One region of the Streptomyces arenae genome, then DNA from elsewhere that is predicted to be linked to it. Evidence: riboswitches for the same ligand, from Rfam matches in the RefSeq annotation. Region 1 holds a riboswitch; the other holds the start of a gene.
The links. A riboswitch is a leader RNA that binds a small molecule or an ion and turns the genes downstream of it on or off. The one in region 1 is predicted to bind cobalamin.
Positions count from the first base shown of each region.

Region 1 (3,398 bases):
CGCGTATCTCGCCGTACACCGCGTCGAGGGTGAGGGGCCTGCGGCGCGATCCGTCTCCGCCGCTGTCGTTGTCCTTGCCCTCGGAGCAGTCGGCGGGTGAGACGTACGTCGGTACGCCGAGCTTCTCGAACTGCTCGCGGGTGGCGACGCCGCCGGTGCCGAGAGTGGCGACGAAGGAGGCGGTGACGAGGTCGGGTTCGGCGGCCAGGACCTTCTCGAAGGAGGGGTTGTCGTCGGCGAGGCGCGGCACGGACGCGTCGGCCTTCGCCAGGCTCTTCGGCACCGGGTCGGTCCAGGTGGCGGTGCCGGCCATGCGGTCGGCGAGGCCGAGCGAGAGCAGGATCTCGGTGCTGCCCTGGTTGAGGGAGACGGCCCGCCTCGGGGGCGACTTCAGGGTGACCCGGTGGCCGCAGTTGTCGACGGTGCGCGGATAGCCGTGGCCACTCGCCTGCTCCCGCCCGGCCTGGCCGGTGGAACCGCACGCGGTGAGCAGCAGGGAGGAGGTCATGAGCAGCGCGGGGGCGCGGAGGAACACGGGGGCGCGGAGCAGCGCGGGGGCGCGGAGGAACACGGGCATGCCTCGGGGGTCGGGGCTCGTACGCGGAGCCTGGCCTGCGGACGTCACTTCGCGCTCGGCGCGAAGGTGCCAGCAGGTCTTCGGACTCGGGTTCGTCCGGTCGGGGCGCCTTCCCGGTCTCCCAGTGGCGTCTTGCCCCGCCCGTCCCCCTCACCGCTGCGCGTCAGCTCCGGATTCGCACCGGATTCCCTGACCACGGATGTGGCACGACTGGCCCCACCAGGCTATTCCAACGCGGCGGGGGCAGCGGGGTCCCAAGACCCGACGGAGCACACGAGAGCCCCGGACGGGTCCGGCGGGCCCTCGTGTGCCGGAGGCCGGTCAGCGGGCGGCGGGGACGGTCCGTCCGGCGGCCGCGGCCTTCGCCGGTTTCGGGTTGAGCTGCCGCTCGGCCAACTCGCCGAACAGCAGGCCGAATCCGCCCCACAGCACCACCTGGATGGCGAGCGCCGAGAGCCGGAACCGCCACAGCAGGGTGGCCGGGAAGTCCTTCGGGACCTCGTTGACGGCCGGCAGGAACTGGTACGCCAGCCCGACGGCGACGCCGAACGCGGCCACCGCGAGCACGGTCGCCCACCAGGTGCCCAGACGCGGCCGGAGCCGCTTGCCGAGGAGGGTGGCGGCGACCGCCAGCAGCACGCTGAGCAGCATCATCAGGAAGTACAGCGTGGTGCGCTTGCCGATGGTGTCCGGGTCACCCACCGACGGCGGGTTGGCCGGGTACTTGAGGAACGGCACCACGTACACGGCGAGCAGCGCGCAGCCGGACAGCAGCAGCGCGGTCGGCCGTGGGCCGAACCGGCCGACCCGGCCCAGGGCGAAGCAGTAGGCGAGGGCCGCGATGCCGCCGAAGGACACCCCGTAGACCAGGACACCGGTGGCGAGGCCCGCGGTGGACTGGAGGGAGCGGGAGACGACCTCCATCTCGTGCTCGTGCGCGTGGGCGTCCTCGAAGCCGATCGCCTTGTCGACGTTCGGCTCACCGAGCAGGTAGGCCACGACCAGGGCGAGCACGCCGGCGGCGAGGCCGGCGAGCATGCCCCGCACCAGGAGGTTCCGGACTGTTGCGGAGTTCATGGGCTGGACGGCGTCCCTCGCGTCAGTGGCAGGGGAAGCCGAGCAGGTGGCGGGCGTCGTGCACCCACTCGTGGACGTCCGTGCCGCTGAACACGGAGGTGGCGCCCTGCTCGGCGCCGACGAAGTAGAGCAGGACGAGCATCAGGATGCCGAAGAAGACCGCCCACGGAGCTATCGCGGACAGCGGCAGCTTGGCGGGGACGACGGGGGTGGTTGCTGTCGGCTGGGCGACGGTCTGCGCCATGGCAGAACCTCCTCTGGGAGTTCGCGTCCCATCTCGGTGGTGCACACAGGACGACAGCCACGGGTCTGACTCACAAGGGCCCGGAGGCTCTTGCATACAGTGGCGCGACCGTGCCGGATTCCCACCGGCTTCCGTCTCGCTGTCGTCGATACCGGACAGACCGTACCGCGTGTCGGAGGACCGGCCAAGACCGCGTCACCTGGCGTGATCTTCCTCTCGCCGCTGGTGCACGGCCGGCGCCCGGCGAGTTCCGAGCCTGGCCGGGCCACGGAACGGCCCAGTCGAGGCCCGGAACGGCCCGGCCCGGCCGGGCCACGGCACGGCCCGGTCGAGGCCCGGTGAGGGTTCGTCAGGGTCGTGCGAGACCCAGTTCACGCTCGCCGAGCGGGGCGAAGTGCCGGTCGACGTCGGCGTCGGTGACCTCGGTGAGGGTGGCCGGGGACCAGTGCGGGGCGCGGTCCTTGTCGACGACCTGGGCACGGATGCCCTCCACCAGGTCAGGGGTGCTGAGGGCCGCGCAGGACACCCGGTACTCCTGGTCCAGCACCTGCTCCAGCGAGCCCAGTCGCCGGGCCCGGCGCACCGCCTCCAGGGTGACCTTCAGGGCCGTCGGCGACCTGCCGAGCAGGATCTCCGCCGTCTCCTTCGCCGCCGCGTCACCGTGGGCGGACAGCCGCCGGACGATCTCCTCGACGGTGTCGGCGGCGTAGCAGGCGTCGATCCAGGCGCGCTGGCCCCCCAGTTCGCCTTCGCCGCCGGGCACCGGCCCCGCCCAGCGGGCCAGCGCCTCGGCGACGGGCAGGCCGGCGAGGTCGGCGAGGAACGCCGGGACCGAGCCGGACGGCAGGTAGTGGTCGGCGAGTCCGCACAGGACGGCGTCGGCGGCGCCGATCTGGGCCCCGGTCAGGGCGAGATGGGTGCCGAGTTCGCCGGGGGCGCGGCCGAGCAGGAAGGTGCCGCCCACATCGGGGACGAAGCCGATGCCGGTCTCCGGCATGGCGATCCGGGAGCGCTCGGTGGCGATCCGGACGTCCCCGTGCGCGGAGATCCCCACCCCACCGCCCATGACGATGCCGTCCATGACGGCGACGTACGGCTTGGGGTAGCGGGCGATCCGGGCGTTGAGGTGGTACTCGTCGCGCCAGAACGCGGCCGCGGCGGAGCCGTCGCCGTACCGGGCGTCGTCGTGGACGGCGCGGATGTCGCCGCCGGCGCACAGGCCGCGCTCGCCCGCGCCGGTGATGACGACGGTCTCGACGGCCGGGTCGTGTTCCCAGGCCGTCAGGGCCTCGGCGATACGGGACACCATGGCGTGCGACAGCGCGTTGATGGCCGCGGGCCGGTTCAGGATGATGTGCGCGGCCCGTCCCTCGACACGCAGCAGGACGTGCTCTCCGGGGCCTCTCACCCGAACACCTCGGTCAGGCCACGGACTTCGATGACAGCCATGGTCTCGACGTTTCCTTCCAGCAGCTGATGCCCACAACACTCACCAACGAT
Region 1 is NZ_JAKQYH010000010.1:68,554-71,951, reverse strand. It holds gene MB828_RS05195 (ABC transporter substrate-binding protein) at 1-577, opposite strand, end outside; cobalamin riboswitch at 632-807, opposite strand; gene MB828_RS05190 (CbtA family protein) at 899-1,654, opposite strand; gene MB828_RS05185 (CbtB domain-containing protein) at 1,677-1,898, opposite strand; cobalamin riboswitch at 1,938-2,078, opposite strand; gene MB828_RS05180 (enoyl-CoA hydratase/isomerase family protein) at 2,248-3,306, opposite strand.

Region 2 (3,398 bases), on a different contig from region 1:
GGATTCCTGGCCGCGCGCTGGCGCAAGGCCGAGAACGAGCACAGCCTCGACGAATGGGGCCTGGGCGGCCGGTCGTTCGGGACCTGGGTGACCTGGTTCCTGCTCGGCGGCGACCTCTACACGGCGTACACGTTCGTCGCCGTACCCGCGGCGATCTACGCGGCGGGCGCGGCCGGTTTCTTCGCCGTGCCGTACACGATCCTGGTCTACCCGCTGATCTTCACGTTCCTGCCCCGCCTGTGGTCGGTCTCCCACAAGCACGGCTACGTGACGACCTCGGACTTCGTACGCGGCCGGTTCGGCTCCAAGGGCCTCTCCCTCGCGGTCGCGCTGACCGGCATCCTGGCGACGATGCCCTACATCGCGCTCCAGCTCGTCGGCATCCAGGCGGTCCTCGACGTGATGGGCGTCGGCGGCGGCGACGGCACCAACTGGTTCGTGAAGGACCTGCCGTTGCTCATCGCCTTCGGCGTGCTGGCGGCCTACACCTACTCCTCGGGCCTGCGCGCGCCCGCTCTGATCGCGTTCGTGAAGGACGGGCTGATCTACCTCGTCATCGCGGTGGCGATCATCTACATCCCGATCAAGCTGGGCGGCTTCGACGACGTCTTCGCCAAGGCGGGCCACGCGTTCGCCCAGACCAACCCGGCGACCGGCAAACCGCGCGGCGCGCTGGCACCCCCGGAGGCGGGCCAGTGGACGTACGCCACGCTGGCGCTGGGCTCCGCGCTCGCGCTGTTCATGTACCCGCACTCGATCACCGCGACGCTCTCCTCCAGGAGCCGTGACGTGATCCGCCGGAACACCACGATCCTGCCGCTGTACTCGCTGATGCTCGGTCTGCTGGCCCTGCTCGGCTTCATGGCGATCGCGGCCGGCGTCAAGGTCACCAACGGCCAGCTGGCGATCCCGCAGCTGTTCGAGAACATGTTCCCGGACTGGTTCGCCGGCGTCGCCTTCGCGGCGATCGGCATCGGCGCGCTGGTCCCCGCGGCCATCATGTCCATCGCGGCCGCGAACCTCTTCACCCGCAACATCTACCGGGACTTCATCAAGCCGGACGCCACGCCGAAGCAGGAGGCCCAGGTCTCCAAGCTGGTGTCCCTGCTGGTGAAGGTGGGCGCGCTGGTCTTCGTCCTCACCATGGACAAGACGGTCGCCATCAACTTCCAGCTGCTGGGCGGCATCTGGATCCTTCAGACCTTCCCGGCGCTGGTGGGCGGCCTGTTCACCCGCTGGTTCCACCGCTGGGCGCTGCTCGCGGGCTGGGCGGTCGGCATGGTCTACGGCACGGCCGCGGCGTACGGGGTGGCCTCGCCCACCCAGAAGCACTTCGGCGGCTCGGCCAAGGAGATCCCGGGCATCGGCGAGATCGGCTACATCGGCCTCACGGCGTTCGTGCTGAACGTGGTGGTGACGGTGGTCCTGACCTTCGCCCTCAAGGCCCTCAAGGCCCCCGAGGGCATCGACGAGACCACCCCGGCGGACTACACGGCCGACGCGGGCGACCCCGGCGTCGAAGTGGAACTGCCCCCGGCCGTAGCGCCCCTTTAGGGGCGCGGGGAACTGCGCGAGCAACCCCGTACGACCCGCAGCGGGCCGCCGAGAGTACCCTCCTCGGCGGCCCGCTCTTCGTATCTCACCGTACGAACAATCTGACGCTCCGACACCTCCACGACACAACATCTGGGGGTGACACGACAGCCCGGCACTAGATGTATGCTCATGCTCGCTGTCGCCGCAGGGGAATCCGGTGCGAATCCGGAACTGTCCCGCAACGGTGTACTTGTGCGCATCCGCGCACGAGAGTCAGTCCGAGGACCTGCCGACAGCACGCCCGGCCACCCGGTCAGGGCGTCTGACGTCCGGGCCTCGTGGAGTGGGCCAGGGTCTCGACGCGCGCCCCCGCGCGCTCGCGCTGCCCGCTGCCCTCCGCCAGGCCCCGTGCCGAGCGAGGGAGAGCCCCACGTGACCATCGCGCCAGCCGATCCGGCTTCAGCGACCACGACCGCCGCGGAGACCGACGGTCCAGGAACGGCCCTGCTGCGGATCCTGACCGAGCTGACCGGAGACCTCCCCGACGCCGACCCCGGCCGGGTCGCCGCCGCCGCGCTGCGCGGCCGGTCCGCGCGGGCCGACGAGTCGGAGTTGCGCGAGCTGGCCACCGAGGCCGCCGCCGGTCTGATCTCGGAGGACCCCGCCTACTCCCGGCTGGCTGCCCGCCTGCTCACCCTCACCATCCGCGCCGAGGCCGCCTCGCAGGGCGTCACGTCCTTCACCGAGTCGGTCGCCGTGGGCCACCGGGAGGGCCTCATCGCCGACCGCACCGCCGAGTTCGCGCGGCTGCACGCGGCGCGCCTGGACGCGCTCGTCGACCCGGCCGCCGACGACCGCTTCGGCTACTTCGGCCTGCGCACCCTGCACAGCCGCTACCTGCTCCGGCACCCGATCACCCGCAAGGTCGTCGAGACCCCCCAGCACTTCATGCTCCGGGTCGCCGCAGGTCTCGCCGAGGACGACACCGCCCGCGCGGTGGACGAGGTCGCCGCGCTCTACGGCCTGATGAGCCGCCTCGACTACCTCCCGTCCTCCCCCACCCTGTTCAACTCCGGTACCCGGCACCCCCAGATGTCGTCCTGCTACCTCCTCGACTCCCCGAAGGACGAGCTGGACTCCCTCTACGACCGCTACCACCAGGTCGCCCGGCTCTCGAAGCACGCCGGCGGCATCGGTCTCTCGTACTCCCGGATCCGCGGCCGCGGTTCGCTGATCCGCGGCACCAACGGGCACTCCAACGGCATCGTGCCGTTCCTGAAGACCCTGGACGCCTCGGTCGCCGCCGTGAACCAGGGCGGCCGGCGCAAGGGCGCGGCCGCGGTCTACCTGGAGACCTGGCACTCCGACATCGAGGAGTTCCTGGAGCTGCGCGACAACACCGGCGAGGACGCCCGCCGTACGCACAACCTCAACCTCGCGCACTGGATCCCGGACGAGTTCATGCGCCGGGTGAACGCCGACGAGCCGTGGTCCCTGTTCTCCCCCGCCGACGTGCCGGAGCTGGTGGACCTGTGGGGCGCGGAGTTCGACGCCGCCTACCGCAAGGCCGAGGCCGACGGGCTCGCGCGCAGGACCATCCCGGCCCGTGACCTGTACGGCCGGATGATGCGCACCCTCGCACAGACCGGCAACGGCTGGATGACCTTCAAGGACGCGGCCAACCGCACCGCCAACCAGACGGCCACGCCCGGTCACGTCGTCCACTCCTCCAACCTCTGCACGGAGATCCTGGAGGTCACGGACGACGGTGAGACGGCGGTCTGCAACCTCGGCTCGGTGAACCTCGGCGCCTTCGTCGACACGACGGCCGGTGACATCGACTGGGAGCGGCTGGACGAGAC
Region 2 is NZ_JAKQYH010000023.1:6,834-10,231, forward strand. It holds gene mctP (monocarboxylate uptake permease MctP) at 1-1,554, shown strand, start outside; cobalamin riboswitch at 1,720-1,844, shown strand; gene MB828_RS11980 (ribonucleoside-diphosphate reductase subunit alpha) at 1,969-3,398, shown strand, end outside.
Region 2: linked by a shared signal. The riboswitch ahead of MB828_RS11980 (ribonucleoside-diphosphate reductase subunit alpha) and the one ahead of MB828_RS05185 (CbtB domain-containing protein) in region 1 are both predicted to bind cobalamin.